Regions from separate parts of the Bradyrhizobium sp. CCBAU 11386 genome, predicted to be linked through region 1. Evidence: riboswitches for the same ligand, from Rfam matches in the RefSeq annotation. Region 1 holds a riboswitch; the other holds the start of a gene.

Region 1 (3,452 bases):
GGTGAAGTTCTTCTCGGCTGCGATCACGTTCCTGGCGCCGACCGCCATGGTCGCGATCGGGTAGACCAGGAAGCCGTGCGTGGTCGAAATCGCCTCGTCGCCATGGCTGAGATAGGTGTGGGCGAGCAGGTTGAGGATCTCGTCCGAGCCGGCGCCGCAGATGATGCGGTTGGGGTCGAGACCGAAGGCGCGGCCAATCGCCTCGCGCAGCACGCGGGAGGTGCCTTCCGGATAGTCTTCCAGATGATCAGCCACCTTCTTGAAGGCCTCGATCGCCTTGGGCGAGGGACCGAACGGCGTCTCGTTGGCCGAGAGCTTGAACACCTTGCGGCCCGGCTCCGGCACCGGGCTCTTGCCGGGCGTGTAAGGCGCAATATCGAGAATGCCGGGGTTCGGCACGGGGCGGGACATCTTCAACTCCGGAATGGCAGGCGGCTCGTGACTTACGATTTCGACCCGGTCGGGGGCACCGTATAGCGCGTTGCGTGGCTGCCGACGAGGGCCGTGGAGCGCACCGAGGCCCCCGCCTCGATCAGGGCAGCCTTGATCTTGTCGATGCTGCTCGCGCTCGTAACCGAGACCAGCAGCGCTGCGCCGTCGAAGGCGGTATCGGGCACCGCCACGATGTCGGCGAGCGGCGACAGCGCCCGCGCGATCTCGGCATTCCACCCCGAGACGCGCACGCTGAAGGTCTCCACCTCCGTCACCAGGGCACTGTCGGCGACGCGCGAGATCGCGAACACGGGCAGCGCGGCCGGATGGTCGGCGCGTTCGACGAAAGGCAGCCGCGCGATGATCTTTGGTGCGCCTTCGGCTTCCAGCTCCAGCCACCACGGGGTCCGGCTGGAAGTCGCCGAGACCAGCGCCAGGTCGCCCTTGGATTTCGCCACCGCCTCGACCGCCGCCTGCGCGCTGAAATGCGCAACATAAGGCACGGTGAAGCCGAAATGGAATCGCACGGAATCGCGCATCGCGGGCTCGCTCACCGAGATGTCGGCATGCACCGCGAACGGTGCCTGCACGTAAGTGAACGTCGCGATGATGACGCGCCAGATGCTCTCGACCGTATCGAGCGGCAGGATGCCGCGATGACGCTCCACGATCCGCCGCATCATGTCGGCCTCGCGCGCCGGCCGGAACGCCGAGCCGACCTCCTGGGTCTGCTTCACCTGGATCAGGCGGTCGATGATGTCGCCGCGCTGCATCAGGAGGCGATGCATGCCCTCGTCGATCGCGTCGATCTCCTTGCGCAATTCCTGCAACGATGGTGGCGCGGGCGGACGTTGGGACATATCTGGCAAGTGCTGTTGAGAGGCGTTCCAATGCGGGTCGGCCAAGTCGATCGGTAAGGTCGGACCCGCTGCGGTCGATGTCTTGATTAGGCAGTCGGAGCGGCGAAAGCAAAGAGAAATGCAAAGGGAAATTGGGCCCTTTCGGCTGACGCGACAGGGACGAATTTGGTTAATCCGGACCGTATCTTGACGGAAACCGTCCAAGCCGCTAAGTTTTGCCTGTTCCGTGGTCATTTGAGCCGGCCGGCTTGCAGCCACGTTAAAAAACTCGCTAAACAGGCCGGGGACGCTTCCGATCCCGGCCGAACCTATCGTTCAGGCCGGGTTTTTCATGGCCTGATGCAAGTAGCGGTCTGAAGTCCGATCGCAAACGAGGTCGATGGTCAGATGGTTGGCGTCACGTCGATTCCCATTCCCGCGATCAGTGCCGATGAACGGTCGCACGAAGTGGATCATCCGAGTTCGCTCGTCGCACACTTCGGCGCTGATCAGCCGTTGCCGCTCGACTGCGGGGTCGATCTTTCGCCGTTCCAGATCGCCTACCAGACCTATGGCGAGCTGAACGCCGATCGCTCCAACGCAATCCTGATCTGCCATGCGCTGACCGGCGACCAGCATGTCGCCAATGTACACCCTGTCACCGGCAAGCCCGGTTGGTGGGAAACGTTGGTCGGTGCGGGCCGCCCGCTCGACCCGAGCCAATACTTCATCATCTGCGCCAATGTCATCGGTGGCTGCATGGGCTCGACCGGGCCCGCCTCGATCAATCCCGCGACCGGCAAAGTGTGGGGCCTGGATTTCCCGGTCATCACCATCCCCGACATGGTTCGCGCGCAGGCGATGCTGCTCGACCGGCTCGGCATCGACACGCTGTTCGCGGTGGTCGGCGGCTCGATGGGCGGCATGCAAGTGCTGCAATGGACGGCGGCCTACCCCAAGCGCGTGTATTCCGCGCTGGCGATTGCCTGCTCGACGCGGCACTCGGCGCAGAACATTGCTTTCCACGAGCTCGGCCGCCAGGCCGTGATGGCCGATCCCGACTGGCACAATGGCGGCTATGCCGATCGCAGCATCCATCCGCATCGTGGCCTCGCGGTTGCACGGATGGCGGCGCACATCACCTATCTCTCCGACGCCGCGCTGCACCGCAAGTTCGGCCGGCGCATGCAGGATCGCGACCTGCCGACCTTCTCGTTCGACGCCGACTTCCAGGTCGAGTCCTATCTGCGCTACCAGGGCTCGTCCTTCGTCGAGCGCTTCGACGCCAACTCCTATCTCTATCTGACGCGCGCGATGGACTATTTCGACATCGCCGGCGACCATGGCGGCGTGCTGGCGAAGGCGTTCACCGGCATCAAGACGCGCTTCTGCGTGGTCTCCTTCACCAGCGACTGGCTGTTTCCGACCTCGGAATCGCGCGCGCTGGTGCATGCGCTGAATGCGTCGAGCGCGCGGGTGTCGTTTGCCGAGATCGAGACCGATCGCGGCCATGACGCCTTCCTGCTCGACGTGCCCGAATTCTTCGACATCGCCCGCGCCTTCCTGGAATCGGCAGGCAAGGCGCGCGGACTCAACGGCAAGAATAGCTAACAAGGGTGGCCAGGATGTCAGTGCAGGAAGTGCTGCCGCTGGGCGGCCTTGACTCGGAACGATCAGGTCATTTTCGCGCCGACCATCTGCTCGTCGCCGAGATGGTCAAGCCGGGCTCGAAGGTGCTCGATGTCGGCTGCGGCGACGGCGATCTGCTCCAGCTTCTGGAGACCCGCGGCATCGATGGTCGCGGCATCGAATTGTCGCGCGAGGGCGTCAACCGCTGCGTCGCCAAGGGCCTCGCGGTGGTGCAGGGCGACGCCGACACCGACCTCGTGAACTATCCCGATGATGCCTTCGACTACGTGATCCTGTCGCAGACGCTCCAGGCGACGCGGCAGCCGCGTGTGGTGCTGGAGAATCTGCTGCGCATCGGTCGCCGCGCCATCGTCTCGTTCCCGAACTTCGGCTTCTGGAAGATGCGGCTCCAGCTCCTGATCGGCGGCCACATGCCGCGCACCGAGAACCTGCCGGCGACCTGGTACGACACCGCCAACATCCACTTCTGCACCATCAAGGATTTCGTCGAGCTCTGCGACGAGATCAACGTCAAGATGGAACGCTCGGTGG
Region 2 (3,452 bases), on a different contig from region 1:
ATCAGATCGTCCGCGTGCTCGAGCCCTGCCGAGAAGCGGATGAAACCCTCGCTGATGCCGAGCGCGGCGCGGTCTTCCGGCTTCAGGCGCTGATGCGTCGTGGTCGCCGGATGCGTGACGAGGCTCTTGGCGTCGCCGAGATTGTTCGAGATCTTCGCAAGCTTGAGCTCGTTGAGCACGCGGAACGCGGCCGCCTTGCCGCCCTTGACCTCGAAGCCGACCAGCGTCGAGCCGCCGCGCATCTGCTTCTTCACCAGCGCCGCCTGCGGATGATCGGCGCGGCCGGGATAGATCAGCCGCGAGATTTTGGGATGGCTCGCCAGCACCTCGGCGACGCGGGCCGCGGTGTCGGTCTGCGCGCGCACGCGCACGGCCAGCGTCTCCAGGCCCTTGAGCAGAACCCAGGCGTTGAACGGCGAGATCGACGGCCCGGTCTGGCGCATGAAATTGTGGAGGTGCTCGGCGATGAAGGCTTCCGAGGACAGGATGATGCCGCCGAGGCAGCGGCCCTGGCCGTCGATGTGCTTGGTCGCGGAATAGACCACGACGTCGGCCCCTAACGCGAGCGGGCTCTGCCAGATCGGGGTCGCGAACACGTTGTCGACGACGAGCCGCGCGCCGCCCTTGTGCGCGATCTCGGCGATCCCGGGGATGTCGAGCACGTCGAGCGTCGGATTGGTCGGGCTCTCCAGGAAGAACGTCTTGGTGTTCGGTCGCAAGGCCCGCTGCCACTGGTCGAGATCGAGGCCGTCGACCAGCGTGGTCTCGATGCCGTAGCGCGGCAACAGGTCCTGAATGACGTAGAGGCACGAGCCGAACAGCGCGCGGGAGGCGACCACGTGGTCGCCGGCCTTCAGCGGCGCCAGGATCGCGGTCGTCACCGCGGCCATGCCGGTCGCGGCCGAACGCGCCGCCTCGGCGCCCTCGAGCTCGATCATGCGGCGCTCGAACATCGCGATGGTGGGGTTCGAATAACGCGAATAGATGAAGCCGGGGTCCTCGCCCTTGAACCGCGCTTCGCACTCCTCGGCGCTGTTGTAGACGTAGCCCTGGGTCAGAAACAGCGCCTCCGACGTCTCGCCAAATTGCGAGCGCAGGGTGCCGGAATGGACCAGGCGGGTTTCGGGACGGTAAGTGGCAGGCGACTTCGACATAGGTACCTCCGACATGACCGTCTCGTCGAAAACGGTCACAAAAAAACCGGCCTGGATATATCCACGGGCCGGGATCACAGAGGTCCCCGGCCTGTTTAGCGACTTATTTAACGTGGCTGCAAGCCGGCCGGCTCAAATCACCACGGGATAAGTGATGCTCATATTCCGCAATGGCCTTTCCGTCAAGGCGTCCATCGGATAGCCGTAAAAGGCCAGTATTTCCCACATGTCCGGATGCGTTTGACCCCTGACGAGGACCCCCGGTTGAGTTTCACGATCGCCGCCGACGCCAATGGTATCCTGCCCGACCGCATGATCGCGGCGATGGCGGAGGGCGGCCTCATCCTGCCCGCCTATGACTTCGTCGAAAGCCAGATCCAGCCGGCGAGCCTCGATTTGCGCCTCGGCGACATCGCCTATCGCGTCCGCGCCAGCTTCCTGCCCGGTCCCGGCGCCACGGTGGCCGAGCGCATCGACGAGTTGAAGCTGCACGAGTTCAGCCTCGCCGACGGCGCGGTACTGGAGACCAACTGCGTCTACATCGTGCCGCTGCTGGAAAGCCTCGCGCTGCCGCCGGAGATCGTCGCGGCCGCGAACCCGAAGAGCTCGACGGGCCGGCTCGACGTCTTCACCCGCGTGATCGCCGACGGCACCCGCCGCTTCGACATGATCGGCGCCGGCTATCACGGCCCGCTCTATGCCGAGATCAGCCCGAAGACGTTTCCGGTGCTGGTGCGCGAGGGCTCGCGCCTGTCGCAGGTGCGCTTCAGAACCGGTGACGCCATCCTCAATGCCGACGAGCTCGATGCGCTGCATGCGTCCGAGCGCCTCGTCGACATCGACGATGCCGATCTGTCCGGCGGCGTCGCCGTCTCCGTCGATCTCTCCGGCGAGAAGGCCAGCGGCTTCGTCGGCTACCGCGCCAAGCGCCACACCGGCGTGGTCGATGTCGATCGCCGCTCCGGTTACGCGGTCGACGACTTCTGGGAGCCGATCTCAGCCCGTCCCGACGGCAGCCTGATCCTCGATCCCGGCGAGTTCTACATCCTCGCCTCGAAAGAGGCCGTGCAGGTGCCGCCCGACTTTGCCGCGGAGATGGTGCCGTTCGATCCGCTGGTCGGCGAATTCCGCGTGCACTATGCCGGCTTCTTCGATCCCGGCTTCGGCTATGCCGGCGCCGGCGGGTTGGGATCGCGCGCCGTGCTGGAGGTGCGCTCGCGCGAGGTGCCGTTCATCCTCGAGCACGGCCAGATCGTCGGCCGCCTCGTCTACGAGAAGATGCTGGCCCGCCCCGACGCGATGTACGGCCAGCGCATCGGCTCGAACTACCAGGCGCAGGGCTTGAAGCTGAGCAAGCATTTCCGGGTGTAGCGCTATTCCGTAGCCCGGATGAGCGTAGCGACATCCGGGAGCTGTTTCCCCGCATATCGCTTCGCTCATGCGGGCTACAATCCAAGCAAATTTGCCACCGCCGTCATTCCCCGCGAAGGCGGGGAATCCAGTACGCCGCGGCGTCTCGATTCAATCACAGCCGCCTCTGGAATACTGGATCGCCCGCCTTCGCGGGCGATGACGCCGAGCTTGTGGCATGTTGCGCCGTCCCATCCGCGATGACACACTCCCGCAAAACAACAAGCCGGGAGCGAACATGACCACGCCAGCCGACTCCGCGCAGGACGCCCAATGGAAACGCTGGCGCGCGGTCGCCGATCTCTATCACGCCTACTTCACCGGCCTCATCCTGACCGTGGTCACGCGTCGCGGCACGGCGGATGCCGCGGAGTTCGTCTTCCGCGTGTTCCGTCGCCAGCAGCAGGAGCGGTTCCTGCCGGGGCTTGAGAAGCTCGGCCTCAGCCATCTGCCGCCGGCGGTCGCGGCTGCTCAATATCACTATCTCTCCAACTGGATCGGCGGCGTGCATGTCGAATACATGTATGAGAGCGACGTTAAGGCCTGGATCCGCTATCCGCCGCCGCGCTGGATCTGGAAGGGCACCGCGATCTGCGGCGTGCCGGGCGAGGTCTCTCGCGCAATGCTGCGCGGCTGGCACGCCAACAACGGTGTTGCGCTCGGGGATCTGCGCCTCGGCTTCGTCTGCACCAAGCAGAGCGTCGACGGCCAGGACGGGCTCGAAGGCTATTATCATCAATACGACCATCCGCTCGAACTCGACCAGCGACTGGTGTTCGCACGGCACCTCGAAGCGCCGCTGTTCGACGCGAAGACCGCGCCGGCGCTGCCGGTCGCGAGCTGGCCGAAGCCACGGCTGGAAAAAGCCTACCGCAACTATGCGATGGA

Evidence for each region. Region 1 has a riboswitch for S-adenosylmethionine ahead of metX (homoserine O-acetyltransferase MetX). Riboswitches for the same ligand answer to the same signal wherever they lie in the genome.
Region 2: linked by a shared signal. The riboswitch ahead of XI09_RS39310 (O-succinylhomoserine sulfhydrylase) and the one ahead of metX (homoserine O-acetyltransferase MetX) in region 1 are both predicted to bind S-adenosylmethionine.

The regions. Positions count from the first base shown of each region.
Region 1 covers NZ_LBKA01000193.1:8,493-11,944, forward strand. The annotation lists gene hisC (histidinol-phosphate transaminase) at 1-411, opposite strand, end outside; gene XI09_RS13590 (chorismate mutase) at 444-1,292, opposite strand; SAM riboswitch at 1,509-1,588, shown strand; gene metX (homoserine O-acetyltransferase MetX) at 1,680-2,882, shown strand; gene metW (methionine biosynthesis protein MetW) at 2,897-3,452, shown strand, end outside.
Region 2 covers NZ_LBKA01000257.1:237,779-241,230, reverse strand. The annotation lists gene XI09_RS39310 (O-succinylhomoserine sulfhydrylase) at 1-1,154, opposite strand, end outside; SAM riboswitch at 1,229-1,308, opposite strand; gene XI09_RS39305 (2'-deoxycytidine 5'-triphosphate deaminase) at 1,389-2,525, shown strand; gene XI09_RS39300 (hypothetical protein) at 2,803-3,452, shown strand, end outside.